2 linked regions of the Actinoalloteichus fjordicus genome follow. Each later gene encodes a partner of the first gene's protein in a complex. Links are inferred from orthologs where the notes say so. Each region holds a gene or a part of one and is shown on either strand. Other genes may lie near its edges. The genes, in order: pcrA and uvrB.

Region 1 (8,540 bases):
GCAGCACTGCCACTCGAAAGGAGTGAACGCCACCGCAGAGCGTGATCGCCTGCGGCGGCTTATCGGGTCAGGACTGGTAGCGCTTTCGAGTGGCGTTCAGCGCGTTGGTCGCGGCCACGCCGCTGCCCGCGCCGACGACGATCGCCAGGATGTCCAGCGGCACGCTGCCGTTGGTGAACAGCAGCGCCAGCAGCGCGGCGGCTGCGATGCCGCCCGCCTGCGGGAGTTTGCCCTTGACGTAGTCCGTGACCGGGCCGCCGCCCGCTCGCTTCTTCGCCGCAGCGTTGAGCATCGCGAGGTACCCGCCGTTGCCGACGGCGGCCACCAGGCCGACCAGCGTGACGATGACGGCCAGAAAGTGGATCACCGAGTCCATGCGGTCCAGTCTGCCCGTTTTCCAGGCCCGAGACATCAGTGGTTTCCCGGATGTGACCTAGGGAGCTTCCAGGCCTTTCGCGACGAGGACTGAGCAGACGCCGTCATCGCCTGCGTCGGCGGTCTCGCGCCGGGCCGCCCTCGGGACGGCTGAGCCTGCCGCTGCGGGCGCCTCGCCGCCCTCGGCCGGATCTCCCGGCGTCGAGCTTCCGGAGTCGACGTCGGCCTCCGGCCGATGCGTCGTCGCCGAGGGGGACGACCCCTGGGACACCGGGATGCGCCAGCCCGCCGGATTGCCCGAGTCGACCGGGTCGTGCCCGTTCGACCGGGCGGCCGCTGCTGCGGGATCGCCGCATTGTCGCTACTGCCGGTGCTCGTCTGTGGCGTCGGAGTGACGATGGCGGTGCTCGGGCACCATCGCCGGCGGGGCGAAGGCGCTCACTCGGAGCGTTCGCCGCCCAGTCTGCCGCGCCCGAGTCGCAGCAGCGCCATGGCCAGCTCGCGTCCGTCCGGCCCCAGCTCCCGGTATCGGGCCAGCACCGCCATCTCACGATTGGTGACGATGCGGGGACCTCCTGCGGCCATGCGCGCCTTGCCGACCTGCTGAGAGACCTCGATACGCCTGCGGACCAGCCGCAGGATCTCACTGTCCAGGTAGTCGATCTCCTTGCGGAGCTCGGCGATCTCCTCCGGAGCGGGCTCGCCTGCCCCCGCGGTCGCTGAGTCGGAACTGGCCACGTTCATCTCGGCTCTCCTTCGAGAAGACATTCGACACGACGTCGGGGTCCGGGCCCCGGAACCGAGAAAGCCCCGGGTCCGAGAGGACTCCGGGGCTTGCGTGGTGGCTGATCGTGTTCAGACCACGGACGCCGGAGTCCGGTACCCGTGAGCAAAGTAGCGCTGTGTGAACACCCGTCCAGTCTGCCACAACGCTCGTCAGGCGGTTCGCTGCTCCGACTCCTGAGCTCGGGCGTGTTCCCGACGGCGCCTGCTGATCGAGCGCCACAGCACCACACCCGACACCAGGATGCCCAGGACGCCGAACCCGAGCGTGCCCCACTGGTGACCGATCGCGCGGCCCGCACCACCGATGAACAGTCCGAAACCGGTCCAGGTGACCGCCCAGAGCGCGGCCCCGAGGGTGGCCAGGCGAATGAAGCGCAGGTAGCTCATGCCCAGCGAGCCGACGACGACCGGCACCATCGAGTGGACGACGGCCACGAATCGGGTGGTGATCATGGCGCGGGCGCCGTCACCCTTGGCGATCGACTCCGCCTCGGCCCAGCGCTGGTCGCCCATCTTGCGGCCGATCCAGCCTCGTCGGATGCGGTCGCCGATCAGCCTGCCGATGAGATAGCCGCCGGACTGTCCGACGAGCGTGCCGAGGAAGCTGATCAGCACGATCGCCAGGCCGTACTCCCAGCCCAGTGTCGCGGCGGCGACGAGTACGGCGACGTCGCCGGGCACCACCAGCCCCACCAGCAACGACGTCTCCAGGATCATGATGACCAGCAGGCCGAGCAGGAAGACGAGAGGATCAAGCGAAGCCAGGTACGAGACGATTCCGTTCACGAAGTCGGGCATCGCGCACCGTATTCCTTCGTCTTGGGATCCAGGTGGTCCAGCCGCACGTCGGCTCCTTCCGATTCGGTCTACCCACTCTGTGCCGCGACGACTGCCGTGACATCGGGAAGGACCCTGGAACCGTGATCGGGGCGTGGTGGGGATGTCCGGGATGTCCCTGAGCGTGCCCCACGGCCGTGACGGTCGCCGATGATGACCGAGCGTCATCGTGGTGTCCGACCCCCGGCGCCGCACGCCGGGTGCGGAGCGTATGTGAATGTTGCCGAAAGTAGTCAGATGCGGCGACCGTTGCGATCACGGGCCGGGGCGGCGATTCGCGTGTCGGGGCGATGCGGTAGGCAGAACCGCCGCCTGCCTCAAGCGCTGGAGGGATGGACCCACTCCGGCCTGTACCGTGGAGTGTCGATGAACACCCTGTTCGAGCTTTCCCCAGACGCGTCCACCTCGGCTCCGGCGCGGCGCGCCGTCGACTCGGCGGCCCTGCTGGCGGGACTCAATCCGCAGCAGCACCAGGCCGTGACCCATCAGGGCAGCCCGCTGCTGGTGGTGGCGGGCGCCGGATCGGGAAAGACGCGGGTGCTGACCAGCCGCATCGGTTATCTGCTTGCTGAGCGTGACGTCCACCCTGGTCAGATCCTGGCGATCACCTTCACCAACAAGGCCGCCGCGGAGATGAAGGAACGCGTCGCAGATCTGGTCGGCCCCCGAGCCAATCTGATGTGGGTCTCCACCTTCCACTCGATGTGCGCGCGACTGCTGCGGCGCGAGGCGAGGACCCTGCGGGAGCTGCTGGCAGGCGACGACTCGGCAGGCACCGCGAACTCGAACTTCTCCATCTACGACGGCGACGACGCCAAGCGGCTGATCACCCAGGTCGCCCGTGATCTGGAACTGGACCCCAAGCGGTTCCCGGCTCGGACGCTGGCCGTGCACATCTCCAATCTGAAGAACGAGCTGATCGGGCCTGTGGAGGCCGCAGAACAGGCCGCCGACGAGCTGCAACGGCGGGTGGCGCAGGTCTATGCCGCCTATCAGCGCCGACTGCACTCCAGCAACGCCCTGGACTTCGACGACCTGATCCTGCGCTCGGTCGAGCTGTTGCAGCGGTTCCCCGACGTCGCGGGCTACTACCGGCGTCGCTTCCGGCACGTCATGGTCGACGAGTATCAGGACACCAACCACGCCCAGTACGTGTTGGTGCGCGAGCTGGTCGGCGCGGCCACCGGGGATCAGGGCCCTGCGGTGCCGCCCGCGGAACTGTGCGTGGTCGGCGACGCGGACCAGTCGATCTACGCCTTCCGAGGCGCCACGATTCGCAACATCGTCGAGTTCGAGCGCGACTACCCGGACGCGCGGACGATCATGCTGGAGCAGAACTACCGCTCGACGCAGACGATCCTCTCCGCGGCCAACGCCGTGATCTCCCGCAACCCGGATCGGCGGGACAAGCGGCTGTGGACCGACTCCGGCGAGGGCGAGAAGATCGTCGGCTACGTCGCGGACAACGAACATGACGAGGCGGCGTTCGTCGCCAGGGAGATCGATCGGCTGGTCGACGCGGGCGAGGTCGTCAACGGCGACATCGCGGTCTTCTACCGGACCAACAACCAGTCCCGGGTCTTCGAGGAGATCTTCATCCGGCTCGGCCTGCCGTATCGCGTGGTCGGCGGCGTCCGGTTCTACGAGCGTCGTGAGGTCCGCGATGCGCTGGCCTACCTGCGCGCGCTGGCGAACCCGGACGACGCCGTGGGGCTCCGGCGCATCCTCAACACCCCCAAGCGCGGCATCGGGGACCGGGCGGAGGCGGTCATCTCGGTGTACGCCGAGCAGCAGGAGATCGGCTTCGCTCCGGCGCTGCGAGCCGCAGCCGAGGGGCGGGTCGCCCTGCTCAACTCGCGGTCGCAGAAGGCCGTCGCCGGCTTCGTGGCGTTGATGGACGAGTTGCGAGCCGAACTCGACGCGGGCCACGACGTCGCCGAGATCCTCGAAGCCGTGTTGGAGCGCACCGGCTACCGCGCCACGCTGGAGGACAGCGACGATCCGCAGGACGCCTCGCGGTTGGAGAACCTGACCGAACTGGTCACGGTGGCGCGGGAGTTCGTCGCGCAGGCACTGGCGGTCGAGAACGAGGCCGCACCGGTGTCCCAGGAGACGGCCGAGCCGCTGAGCACGTCGACCGATGCCGACGCGGACGCCGAGGACGGACCGCCCGCAGGCTCGCTGGCCGCCTTCCTGGAACGGGTCGCGCTGGTGGCCGACTCCGATTCCGTGCCGGAGTCCGAGGACGGCGTGGTCACGTTGATGACCCTGCACACGGCCAAGGGCCTGGAGTTCCCGGTGGTGTTCTGCACCGGCTGGGAGGACGGGATCTTCCCGCACCTGCGGGCGCTGGGTGATCCGGCCGAGGCAGCGGAGGAGCGCAGGCTCGCGTACGTCGGCATCACCAGGGCGCGGGAGCGGTTGTACCTGTCGCGGGCGCTGGTGCGCTCGGCCTGGGGACAGCCGATGACCAACCCGGCGTCCCGGTTCCTGGAGGAGATCCCGACGGACCTGATCGACTGGCGCCGCCTTGCCCCGGACCGCTCCGCACCGAGCGTGGCGACCCGCTGGGGCGGCCGGTCCGGCTCGGGATTCGGCTCCGACTCCGCGCAGGCCGCCGTGGCCCAGGGCGGGATGAAGACCACCGGATTCGGCGGCTTCGGGCGGGGCGGCGCGGCCAACGCGGTGCCGATGAAGCTCGACGTCGGCGATCGGGTCAGCCACGACAAGTACGGGCTCGGCAAAGTGGTCGCCACCGACGGCAGCGGCCCGAGGACCACCGCCACCATCGACTTCGGCACGGCGGGCCGGGTGAAGCTCATGCTCATCGGCAGCGTTCCGATGACGAAGTTGTAGGGCTGCATGCGGGCTGTATCCAACTAACGTGTTACGGAAGTTTCTGTCCTAACATGCGTCGAAACTGCATACTTGGGTCGTCGGTGACCTGAGGAGATCGTGATGCTGCTTCGCTTCCGGGTGGCGAACCACCGCTCGCTGCGCGACGAGCAGGAGCTGTCACTCGTCGGGGTGCCCGGCCGTGGGCAGCCGAAGCCGACCGGCCCGGTGCCGCCCACGGTCCGCGTGGCGGGCATCTACGGCGCGAACGCATCGGGCAAGTCCAACGTGCTGCACGCGTTGGGCTACCTTCGGGACGCCGTGGAGCACTCGCACACCAGGTGGCCGGCCCTGGGGGGAACCTATCGAGACCGGTTCCTGCTGGACGCCCGGTCGGCGGAGGAGCCGAGCGGCTACGAGATCGACCTGCTGGTAGAGGGAGTCCGGTACTCCTACGGTTTCGAGATCGATGACAAGGCCGTGCTCGCGGAGTGGCTGTACTCCTTCCCACACGGCGCCCGTCGGCGGATGCTCTTCGAACGCGAGGAAGCCGATTTCAAGTTCGGCCGCAGCCTGCCGGGACGTAACGCGGCGATCGCCGGGATGACTCGGCCCAATGCGCTGTTCCTCTCGGCTGCGGCGAGCAATCAACATGAGATCCTGCTGCGAGTCTTTCGGGCGGTGGTCGGCATCTCTCCCGTCTTCCACGAGGGACTCGGAACATCACCTGTGCCGACGGCGGACTGGCTTGGGACGGACGAGGACCTGATCTCCACTGTCAATTCCTGGCTGCGGGTCGCCGATGTCGGAATCGACAGCGTCTCGGTCTCCGAGATGATCCTCGCGGATGACATCAAGCAGCAGACCCAGGTGCTGATCGAGGCATTTCGGAAGATCAGCGATGACGACTCCTTGGATGATGTACCGGGCGAGTCAAGCGAGATCCGGATCCCGGAGTTGCAGTTTCGGCACCATGCCGACTCGGCGGACATCTCGGTGCTGGGGTTCCACCAGGAGAGTTCGGGGACCCGGATCTGGTTGGCCGTTCTCCCGCTTCTGATCAAGACTCTCCGGCACGGTCTCACCCTGGTGCTCGATGAGATCGACAGCAGCATGCATCCGGCGTTGAGCGGCGCGATCGTCACGGCGTTCAAGGACCCGGAGATCAACCGATCCGGAGCCCAGCTCGTCTTCAGCACCCACGACGTCTCGCTGTTGAGCGGGCTGCTCGACGGTGGCCTGTTGGCGCGGGACGAGGTCTGGTTCACCGAGAAGGATCGGGCCGGAGCGACAAGCCTGTACCCGCTGAGCGACTTTCACCCTCGGCAGGGGGAGAATCTCGAACGGGGGTATCTGCAAGGGCGTTACGGGGCGGTTCCCTTCATCGACGTGCAGGCGCTACGGCTGGTGTTCGCGGCCAAGGGGGAGTGACACGATGGCTCGATCGAAACCAGGTTCTCGATCGATAGCACGGCGTCCCTCCTCTCGGTCGTCACGGTCCTGTATCTGGGTCTTCTGTGAGGGGTTCACGGAGCGGACGTACTTCGAGGCGCTCGCTCGCTTCTTTCGTGACAACGGGATCAAGGCGACCCCGATCGAATGCCGAGTCCTGGGGCGGGACCCGTTGAGCATCGTGCAGACGGCGGTCGAGGCACGGGACAACGGAGTCGGGCGAGGCAGCATCATGCCGCACGATCACGTCTGGTGTCTCGTCGATCGGGATGAACACCATACGTTCGAGGACGCCCTCCGATACGCCGGCCGCAAGGAGATCGACATTGCCGTCTCTACGCCGTGCTTCGAGTTATGGCTGCTCCTGCATTTCGGTGACCAACGTGCGTATCTGACGGCGAAGCAGGCCGAGCGTGCGGTCCGTCGACACCTGCCACGTTATGCCAAGAAGGTGGAACCGGATTTTCCGCTCGATGCGCATCCGGCCGCCGCCGACCGTGCGCGGAGCACGCTGTCGACGGGAGCTTTCGGGGGCAATCCGTCGACCTCGGTCTGGCGGCTGCTCGACGTGATCACCGAGACCCGTAGGCAGGCCCGCCGCTAGGGCCGGACCCGACGTCGTCGTCGCTACGGCTACCGCGAGTGCAAAGAAAAGCTTGCAAACAGAAGTGTGCAAAGGATACTTTGCACCCATGATCGAGCCGCCCCGGCCGCCAGTGCCCCCCGCTCCGCCCGAGCTGCCCGCCCTGCCTGAGCCACCCGCTCCGCCCGCCCGCAAGACGATCGATGTCTCCGGCTTGCGCGCCCTCGCCCACCCGCTGCGGGTCGAACTGCTGGATCAGCTCTCGCTGTACGGGCCTGCGACGGCGTCGCAGCTCGGCCGTCGGCTGGGCGAGAACAGCGGGTCGACCAGCTACCACCTGCGGCAGCTCGCCCGACACGGACTCATCGAGGACGACGATCAACATCGAGCGGGGCGGGAGCGGTGGTGGCGACACCGGGAGGGCGGCCTCATGCTGCACGGCCACGAGTTCCTGCGGCGCGAGGACACCAGGGCCGCCGCGCAGCTCGTCATCCGGGAGTTCCAGCGGGGTAAGGACGAACGGCTGCAGCGCTGGATGGAGACGCACCAGCAGTGGGGCGAGGAGTGGATCGACGCCTCGATCGACGGCGTGATGATGATGCGACTCGATGCCGCCGAACTCGGTGAGCTGGTGGCCGAACTCGGCGCCGTGATCGACCGTTATCGACACCGGCCCGCGCGCCCCGGCACCGAGTCCGTCGAGATCCAGCTCAACGCCTTCCCCAACCCACCCGTCGGCGACGCCGAGCCCAAGACGCAGGCCGAGGCTCCTCGGCGCGACTCCACCGAGCCGAAGGACGAGAACAGATGAGCGCCCCAGGTTTAGGCAGGCCCTTCTGGACGCTGTTCGTCTCCAGCACGGTGTCCAACCTCGGCGACGGCATCGGCCGCGTCGCCCTGCCGCTGCTGGCGGCGACCCTGACACGCGATCCGCTGCTGATCGGCTCCCTCTCCTCCTTCGTCTTCGTGCCCTGGCTGATGTTCGCTCTGCTCAGTGGTGCCCTGGTCGATCGAATGGACCGTAGGAAGGTGATGATCGCGGCCAACCTCTTCCGGTCGGTCGTGGTCGGCGGGCTCGCGGTCGCCGTGTTCACCGAGCAGGCGGCCGTCTGGATGCTCTTCGTCGCCGCCTTCATCCTCGGGGCCGCCGAGACGCTCTACGACAGCGCGGCGCGGGCCATCCTGCCGGGAGTCGTGCGGCGTGATCAGCTCGCGGCGGGCAACGGGCGGCTGGAGAGCGGCGAGGTCGTGGCGCAGAACTTCCTCGGGGCCCCGTTGGCGAGCTCGCTGTTCGTGCTCGTGGCCGCCGGGCCGTTCCTGGCGAACTCGGCAGGCTTCCTCCTGGCCGCGCTGCTGCTTCTTCTACTGCCGGGGAGCCATCGGGCGAAGCCCGCCGCCGACGCACCGGTCGCGCGGCCGAACCTGCGCCGGGAGATCGCCGAGGGGTTCGGCTGGCTGTGGGGCCATCGCCTCTTCAGGCCGTTCGTTCTGGTCGCCGCCTTCGGCGCTGCGGCGGTGGAAGGCGCGACGGCGTTGATCGTCCTGTTGATCATCGACGTGATGGCCCTGCCGGAGGCCTCCTACGGCTTCTTCGCCCTGGTACTCGGTGTCGGCGGCCTCATCGGCGGCCTGACCACGCCCGTTCTCCTGCGTCGATTCCGGCGCCGGACGC
Region 2 (8,364 bases), 4.2 Mb from region 1 along the record:
CGGCCGACGCCGTCGTCGTGCATGACGTCCCCCTGCTCGTGGAGAACGGTCTGGCGCCCGGCTATCACCTGGTGGTGGTGGTCGACGCCGACGAAGCGATCCGAGTGGAGCGGGTGCGGCGGACCAGGGGCATGACCGAGGAGGCCGTGCGGGCGCGCATTGCCAGCCAGGCGAGCCGGGCGGACCGGCGGGCCGTGGCGGACGTCTGGCTCGACAACGACGGTGCGCAGGCGGAGCTGATCACGCTGGTGGACGCGCTGTGCAGGGATCGGGTGCGGCCCTTCGAGGAGAACCTGCGCCTGGGCAGGCCCGCGCAGTCGGTCGACGGCACCGTTCGCGAGCACGACCCGGAGTGGCCCGCGCAGGCAGGCCGCCTGATCCGCAGACTGCGTCATGAGCTGGGTGAACGGGCGGCGGCGATCGAACACGTCGGAGCCACGGCCGAGCCGGGGCGCCCGGCCCCCGACCTGCTCGAGCTCGAGCTCGCCGTGCCGTCGGTCGAGACCGCCGACTCGCTGACGCCATTGCTCGCTCAGGCGGGGTTCCCGCCGCTCGCCGATGCGGCGGCTCGGCACCAGCGGGCCGATGCCGGACGTCAGGGCGCCCGAGTGTTTCGGTCGGCTGATCCGGGCAGGCCCGCCGACCTGTACGTCACGGTCGCGGATCGGCCGTGACCGTGCGGGTCGCTGAGCGGGCCTGCCTGCTCGGCGCAGGATGCAGCGACGCGGTGGGCGGCCGCCGATCGACGGCAGGCACTCAGCGCGGCGGCCAGCTCTCGAAGATCCCGGAGGACAGCAGCCACCGGGAGAGGTCGTGCCGTTGGAGGCTGACCTCCTCCAGCGTCCGGTGCACCGTGCGCAGCGCGAGATCGGCGTCTCTCGGCGGCAGGACCCGGCCCGCCACGGCGGCGGCGAACTCCTCGGAACGCACGATCCGTGCCGTCGTCCCGCCGGGAACGGCGAGTCCGAGCAGCAGGTCCGTGGTCCGCCAGCTGCGATGATCTCGCTCGACACGCACGGCGGTGAGGACACTGGGACCACTGCGTCCGTGTCGGGAGCGCGGCCGCTGGTGCACCAGCCGTAGCCCGAGATCGGCGAGGATCCAGGTCACCTCGGAACCCGCGAAGGGGTCTTCCGGGGTGAGGTATTCCATCCGAAGTCCCCACCGTTCGACAGAACAGGTGGTGAGACGTCGGCGGGTACCCGAGGAATAATTACGTACCGAAGTGATCGTATCGACCACATCGACCAACTGCGGAGTGATAACGGCGCCCACAGGGCCAGAGCGTAGCGGCGTGGGCGCTGTTTGTGACCAGGCTTACTGCTTCTTTTCCGTCACGGATCGCCATCGTGTGGATTGCTTTCCGTCAATTGGTCACAACCCCACCGCATCAGCGGTTGACGCGGCCTCGAATGCCGGTTAATCGGCTGGTAGGGCCGGGTGTGGGGTGTTCGTCGTCCCGGCGAGGTCGAAGCCTGCCGTCCGCAGCCACCGGAACACGTCGTGACCGTTGGCGGCGATGCCCTCTACCGCGCGGTGGGTGTTCTCCATGGCGATCTGTGCACTGGCGGGGTCGAGCAGGTCGGCGGCGAGCGCGGCCAACAGCTCGTCGGAGTCCACGACGGTGATGCCTCGGCCCGTCCAGACCAACAGGTCGAGATAGTGGTCGACGCTCGTCCAGCTGGTCCTTCCCGGCGTCACCGCCACCAGGTCCAGGTAGAGATCGCAGTCGGGCACCGCGCCGGGGTGCAGGTCGTAGTCCGTCACCCGAAGGCCCAGTTCCGGGAGCAGCCAGGAGCGGAGGTACGCGATGCGGTGGTGTCCGACGACCGGCCGAGCGAGAAACAGCCCGAACGGGTGAACCTCGAAGCGGTCCACGGTGCGGACGATCCCTTTGGGATCGGTATTGGTCATGCGGTCCAGGTCGAACGTCTCGACCTTGGGCGCGTGGACGTGCGACGCGATCTGAACCTCGACGCTCATACACCCATACTGCCTAATCCGTGACCGTAGCGTGATCCCCCGATCGTGTAAGTGCTGTGGCGACAGGTCCGCCCGACGGGTGGCCGACCCGAGCATGTCGCGGGTGGTCTTCGAGCCGCCGGGGCGGCGCGACAGTGGTGTGACGACGGTGGTGTGATGACAGTGGTGTGACTCGGCACGACAGTGGCGTCGCCCACGACGACGGACGATGTCGGAGGGCAGGCCTACGCTGGTCGGCGTGGCAGATGCACCGGTGACCGCCTCCTCCCAGTTCCGTCCGATCAGCGACGTCCCCCGCTCGGACGGCCGCTTCCGCGTCGTCAGCGACTACGAGCCTGCCGGGGACCAGCCGCAGGCGATCGCCGAGCTGGAGAAGCGCCTGCGTGCGGGCGAGCGCGACGTCGTGCTGCTCGGCGCGACCGGAACCGGCAAGTCGGCGACCACGGCCTGGCTGGTCGAGAAGGTGCAGCGACCGACGCTGGTGATGGCGCCGAACAAGACGCTGGCCGCCCAGCTCGCCAACGAGTTGCGCGGATTCTTCCCGGACAACGCCGTGGAGTACTTCGTCAGCTACTACGACTACTATCAGCCCGAGGCGTACGTCCCGCAGACCGACACCTTCATCGAGAAGGACTCCTCGATCAACGAGGACGTCGAGCGACTGCGGCACTCGGCGACGATGAGTCTGCTGACTCGGCGCGACGTCATTGTGGTCGCCTCCGTGTCCTGCATCTACGGCCTGGGCACTCCGCAGTCCTACCTCGACCGCTCCATCCCGCTGGCCGTCGGCCAAGAGGTCGACCGCGACCTGCTGCTGCGCGCACTGGTCGACGTCCAGTACGACCGCAACGACCTGGCCTTCAGCCGAGGCACGTTCCGGGTCCGCGGGGACACCGTCGAGGTCATCCCGGCTTATGAGGAGCTGGCCGTCCGCATCGAGTTCTTCGGCGACGAGGTCGACAAGCTGTACTACCTGCATCCGTTGACCGGCGAGGTGGTCCGTGAGCTGACGGAGGTGCGGATCTTCCCCGCCACCCACTACGTCGCCGGACCGGGCCGGATGGAGAAGGCGATCCACTCGATCGAGGCCGAGTTGGAGACGCAGCTGGCTCGGCTGGAGGGACAGGGCAAGCTGCTGGAGGCGCAGCGGCTGCGGATGCGCACGTCCTATGACATCGAGATGATGCGCCAGGTCGGCTTCTGCTCCGGGATCGAGAACTACTCCCGCTTCATGGACGACCGGGAGGCGGGCTCGGCGCCCGCGACCCTCATCGACTACTTTCCCGAGGATTTCCTCCTCGTCATGGACGAGTCCCATGTCACGGTGCCGCAGGTGGGCGGGATGTACGAGGGCGACGCCTCACGGAAGCGGACCCTGGTCGACCACGGCTTCCGGCTGCCCAGCGCACTGGACAATCGGCCGCTGACCTGGGAGGAGTTCTCCGATCGGATCGGGCAGACCGTCTACCTGTCCGCCACCCCCGGCCCCTTCGAGCTGGGGCAGACCGGCGGTGAGTTCGTCGAGCAGGTGATCCGCCCGACCGGCCTGGTCGACCCGCAGGTGCTGGTCAAGCCGACCGACGGGCAGATCGACGATCTGGTGCACGAGATCCGGCTGCGTGCGGAGCGGGACGAGCGGGTGCTCATCACCACGCTTACGAAGAAGATGGCCGAGGACCTGACCGACTACCTGCTCGAACTGGGCATCCGGGTGCGATACCTGCACTCGGAGGTCGACACCCTGCGTCGGGTCGAGCTGCTGCGGCAGCTGCGCCTCGGCGAGTTCGACGTGCTGATCGGCATCAACCTGCTCCGCGAGGGCCTCGACCTGCCGGAGGTCTCGCTGGTCGCGATCCTGGACGCGGACAAGGAGGGCTTCCTCCGGTCGGGCACCAGCCTCATCCAGACCATCGGCCGCGCGGCGCGCAACGTGTCCGGCGAGGTCCACATGTACGCGGACCGGGTGACGGATTCGATGCGTCGGGCCATCGACGAGACCGACCGACGGCGGGCCAAGCAGATCGCCTACAACGAGGAGCGCGGGCTCGATCCGCAGCCGCTGCGCAAGCGGATCGCCGACATCCTCGATCAGGTGTACTCCGAGGCCGAGGACACCGCGACGACCGAGGTCGGCGGGCGCAACGCCTCCCGAGGCCGCAAGCCGGTCGGCGAGCGGGGACAGCCTCGGGGCAGCGCGGGCGTGCTGGCCGATCGGGACACCACCTCGATGCCGAGGGCGGAGCTGGCCGATCTCGTGCAGCAGCTCACCGATCAGATGATGAACGCGGCCCGTGAGTTGCAGTTCGAGCTGGCGGGCAGGCTGCGCGACGAGATCGCCGACCTGAAGAAGGAACTGCGGTCGATGGACGCCGCCGGGGTGTCCTGAAGCGGACTCGTCGCGATGATCTTCGCGTCGTCCGGGCGCGGGGTTAGCCTCGACGGCGAGGTGAGTGGATGAGTATCGGTTTTCAGGTGACGTTCGACGCGATCGACCCTGCCCGGCTCGCCGACTTCTGGGCGGAGGCTCTCGTGTACGAGCTGGAGCCGCCGCCCGCGGGCTTCGCGACGTGGGAGGACTTCGGTCGGGCCGTCAACCTGCCCGCGGCGCGCTGGAACGACCGGGCCGCGGTGCGCGATCCGGAGGGCAGCAGGCCCGGGCTGGTGTTCCAGCGTGTTCACGAGGGCGGGTCGGCGAGGAACCGGGTCCGTCTCGACGTCCACGTCAGCGAGGGCGCCGCGGACATGGACGAGCAGAAGGCCAGGGCGCGGGCGCACGTCGAGCGTCTGGTGCAGGCGGGGGCGGCGGAGCTCCGCGAGGTGGACGGCGTCACCGGCTGGTGCATCGTCCTGACCGATCCGGAGGGCAATGAGTTCTGCGTCCGGTGAGGCGACCCGTGGCGACGAGCCGCCGGTGCGGCGCGGGACGCGGTGTGGCCGGCAGGGCGGCCCGATCGCACCTGGTCGCCCGTCCCGGTCGCCGGTCGTGCGGCTGTCTCGCCAGAGGAGGGCGAGCCGAGGTCAGCTCGTGATGTCCTTGCGCTCGAAGCGGAAGCCTGCCGCCAGCAGGAACACGGTGGCGTAGGCGATGGACGCGAACACGCCCCGCGCGGGGTCGGTGAAGTCGGGCTGCGCGCTGAGCAGGTCGGTCCAGGCATAGGCGTAATGCGTGGGCAGGAACATCCGCAGATCGCCGAGCGCGGTGATCTGGTCGAGGATCTGCGAGACGATGAACACGAGCACCGCGCCGCCGACGGCACCGAGCGGCGCATCGGTGGACACCGACAGCAGCAGGGCGAGCCCCGCGATCCACAGGTAGAAGACGAGCAGGTAGGCCACGACCATCGCCAGGGCCGCCAGGCCGGTGGCGAAGGGCAGCGTCTCGCCGGCAGGAGTGGTCAGTGACCCCGAGCCGTAGGCAGCCAGACCGACGAGCAGCGCCGCACCGGGCAGCAGCACCAGCGACGCCAGCCCGAGCAGCCCGGACACCAGCGCCTTCTGCCGCAGCAGCCTGGCGCGGGGGATCGGCACGGCCAACAGGTACCGCAGACTCGACCAGGCGGCCTCGCCAGCGACCGTGTCCCCGAAGAACAGCGCGATGACCACCACGAAGAGGAAGCCGACCGAGGCGAACAGCGAGAACAACGCGAAATTCAGGCCGCTGCCGGTGGCCAGATCGACGAAGCCGCCGCGTTCGGGCCCCGACTCGTCGGTGCCGATCTGGAAGGCGGCCCACAGGATGACCGGCAGGGCGACCAGTAAGGCCAGGGTGATCCGCGTCCGTCTTCGCCGCAGCTGCCTGCCCAGCTCGACGCGCAGGCGCAGCGTGTTCGACGGACGGTAGCCCGTGGCGGCACCCTGCCCGGCGTCACGCCAGGTCCCTGCGTGCGAGTGCGATGCGTGCGAGTGCGATGCGGCGCGATCCTCCGACGGGCCCTCGACGGGTGCGTCGGGCGAGATCGCCTCGTTCTGTGGCCTGTTCACGGTGCGGTCTCTCCTCCCACGAGCTGGAGGAACGCGTCCTCGAGCCTGCCACGCGGGCCGACCTGGTCGACCGCGATGCCTGCCGCCACCAGGGCGGCGACCACTGTCGACACGGGCGTGTCGACCAGCCGCGCCGTCACCGAGTTCTCGTCGGCGGCGACCTCCTCGACTCCGCGCAGCGTGCGCAGAGCCAGACCCGCCGCCGCCGGATCGTCGACCACGAAGGTGACCTCGCCGTCGCCGGTGACGATGTCGGAGACCGGTCCCGCCGCGACCAGCCTGCCCCGGTGCATCACCACGAGGTGATCGCAGGTCTGTTCCACCTCGGAGAGCAGATGGCTGGAGACCAGCACGGTGCGTCCGGTGGCGGCGTAGTCGGCGAGCACCGTGCGAAGCCGATGGATCTGCGGCGGGTCGAGGCCGTTGGCAGGCTCGTCCAACACCAGGAGGTCGGGCATGCCGAGCATGGCCTGCGCAAGGGCCAGGCGCTGCCGCATGCCCTGGCTGTAGGCGTCCACCCTGCGGTGCACGGCGGTGCCCAGGCCCGCGATCGTCAGCGCCTCGTCCAGCCGGGCGCTCTCCTCGGAACGCCCGGTGGCGGCCCAGTAGGACCGCAGATTGTCCAGGCCGGACAGATGCGGCAGGAATCCCGCCCCCTCCACGAAGGAGCCGACTCGAGACAGCACGGGAGCCCCCGGCCGGATGAGGTGACCGAAGACCCGCACCGACCCCTCCGACGGCGAGATCAGGCCGAGCAGCATGCGCAGCGTGGTGGTCTTGCCTGCGCCGTTGGGCCCGAGGAGACCGACGACCTGGCCGGGATCCACGCGAATCGACAGGTCCGAGACGACGGCGACTCCGCCGCCGTAGGACTTGCCCAGTCCCTCGGTCGACAGCGGGACGTCGGCCAGTTCGGGGTCGAAGTCCGCCGTCTGCCGCCGTCGGATCGCGCTGACGACCGCCACCGCGACACCCAGTACCACCACCGCCAGCGCGCCGAGCAGCGGTTCCGTCGGCGGCTCGATGTTCGTGGGAGTGCCTGCGACGGTGGGCAGGCTGAGGTGTTCGTCGCCGCCGAGCCCGACCAGCGTGACGCCCGGCTGCGTCGTACCTCGGTAGGCCTGATCGGTCGTGGTCACGGCGACCTCGACCCGGTCGCCTGCGTCGAGGGTGTGCACGATGCCGGGCAACGTGACCACGACCTCGGTGGGTGATCCGTCGGCGCGCAGGTCCCCGAGCCGGATCGGCGCGACCGCACCACCCGGCAGCCTGCGGTCGTCGCCGGTCCCGAGGTCGTAGAGCTTGACGAAGAGCACCGTCGACCCGGTCCTGGGCTGGCCGGGGACGGCGGAGACCTGGAGCGTGATCCTCGGTGCTCCGGCGATCAGGACCGATTCCGACAAGGGCTCGCTGGTGAACGTCGCGACCTGGCCTGGCAGGTCCGTGGCGAGGCCGCCTGCTCCGCCTGCGGGCAGGCCGCCCAGGCCGAGGCCGGGCAGGCTGCTGACCGAGGCGGGCTGACCGCCGGGCGGGCTGAGCACGGGCGTCGGCTCGCCTGCCAGCCGAAGGTTCTCCCAGGCGGTGCCGTCGTCCTCGGCCAGACCGGGATAGGCCGCCGCGGTGACGGTCTGGGGCGGGGCCTCCTCGTTGGGACCGGTGTTGGGCAGGGCGTATTCGAATCCGGTGCCCGGATCGGACCCGCGATCCGCGAGGTGGAAGTCGAACCAGTCGCCGACCTCGTCGAGGAGGTCCGGACCGGGCGACTCGCCGTCGTGGCCGCCGTCGTACCAGATCATGCGCACGGTGCCGCCTGCCTCGGTGATCTCGCGCGCGGTGGCGTCGGACTCCTCCAGGCCGAACAGGGTGTCCTGCCTGCCCTGGATGAGCAGCGTCGGTGCCTGGATGGAGTCGGTCACCGACGAGGGGGATCGGGCGGCGAGGAGGTCCACGGTCTCGGCGCTGGGTCTGCCGGTCGTGGCGAGTTCCGTGTAGGCCTCGCAGACCGCGCTGCTGAACCGGCCGCAGGTCAGCGGGCCGTCCGCGCTCGCGGGTGCTGCCGGCTCTGCCTGATCGGCGTCTGGCTGATCCGCCGATGCCTGATCGGCAGGCTCCGGCGGGCCTGCGGGGGTGAAGCCCGTGCTGAACAGGGCGGCCGCCCAGGACTGCTTGAACACGCCGGGCACGGCATCGGGGCCTGCCGCGGGCGTCGACGCGCCTGCGGGCGGGTCACCTGCGGAGTTGGGCAGCAGGGCGTGTGTGAGGTCGTTGTAGGTGATCATCGGCGCGATGGCGTCCACTCGATCGTCGGTGCCCGCCAGCAGCAGCGCCAGTGCGCCGCCGTAGGAGGCGCCCGCGACGCCCACCACCGGGTCGTCGGGGCCGTCCGACAGGACCTGTGGC

The links.
Region 2: the proteins of pcrA (region 1) and uvrB are in contact, whole or in part, in a crystal structure (PDB 7EGT), measured with the Thermus thermophilus proteins. The link is inferred for Actinoalloteichus fjordicus from one-to-one orthologs. Residues at the interface, in WP_096412145.1 of Thermus thermophilus: His654, Arg656, Phe657, Gln666, Asp668, Glu669, Lys680, Arg681, Leu682, Ser683, Lys685, Tyr686, Ala687; in WP_096411307.1 of Thermus thermophilus: Glu23, Leu25, Arg26, Asp27, Gly28, Glu29, Arg30, Phe31, Arg55, Glu326, Asp327, Phe328, Glu379, Ser382, Gln383, His398, Gly400, Arg401.

What each region holds. Positions count from the first base shown.
Region 1 is NZ_CP016076.1:6,536,126-6,544,665, reverse strand. What follows is about bases 1,969-5,109. They hold pcrA (DNA helicase PcrA), read left to right. Parts: upstream 1,969-2,364; coding sequence 2,365-4,854; downstream 4,855-5,109. Other genes in these bases: UA74_RS27930 (AAA family ATPase), read left to right, coding at 4,957-5,109. In the rest of the region: UA74_RS27955 (hypothetical protein), read right to left, coding at 68-376; UA74_RS27945 (chorismate mutase), read right to left, coding at 814-1,119; UA74_RS27940 (DedA family protein), read right to left, coding at 1,312-1,959; more of UA74_RS27930, read left to right, coding at 5,110-6,264; UA74_RS27925 (RloB family protein), read left to right, coding at 6,269-6,889; UA74_RS27920 (winged helix-turn-helix domain-containing protein), read left to right, coding at 6,978-7,679; UA74_RS27915 (MFS transporter), read left to right, coding at 7,676-8,540. UniProt on the Escherichia coli protein: A helicase with DNA-dependent ATPase activity. Unwinds DNA duplexes with 3'-5' polarity. Translocates on single-stranded DNA with 3'-5' polarity. Initiates unwinding more efficiently from a nicked substrate than double-stranded DNA.
Region 2 is NZ_CP016076.1:2,384,634-2,392,997, forward strand. What follows is about bases 1,816-4,780. They hold uvrB (excinuclease ABC subunit UvrB), read left to right. Parts: upstream 1,816-2,191; coding sequence 2,192-4,369; downstream 4,370-4,780. Other genes in these bases: UA74_RS10760 (DUF402 domain-containing protein), read right to left, coding at 1,816-1,983; UA74_RS10770 (VOC family protein), read left to right, coding at 4,438-4,780. Also shown: coaE (dephospho-CoA kinase), read left to right, coding at 1-674; UA74_RS10755 (DUF402 domain-containing protein), read right to left, coding at 757-1,152; more of UA74_RS10760, read right to left, coding at 1,420-1,815; more of UA74_RS10770, read left to right, coding at 4,781-4,869; UA74_RS10775 (ABC transporter permease), read right to left, coding at 5,002-5,964; UA74_RS10780 (alpha/beta fold hydrolase), read right to left, coding at 5,961-8,364. UniProt on the Escherichia coli protein: The UvrABC repair system catalyzes the recognition and processing of DNA lesions. A damage recognition complex composed of 2 UvrA and 2 UvrB subunits scans DNA for abnormalities.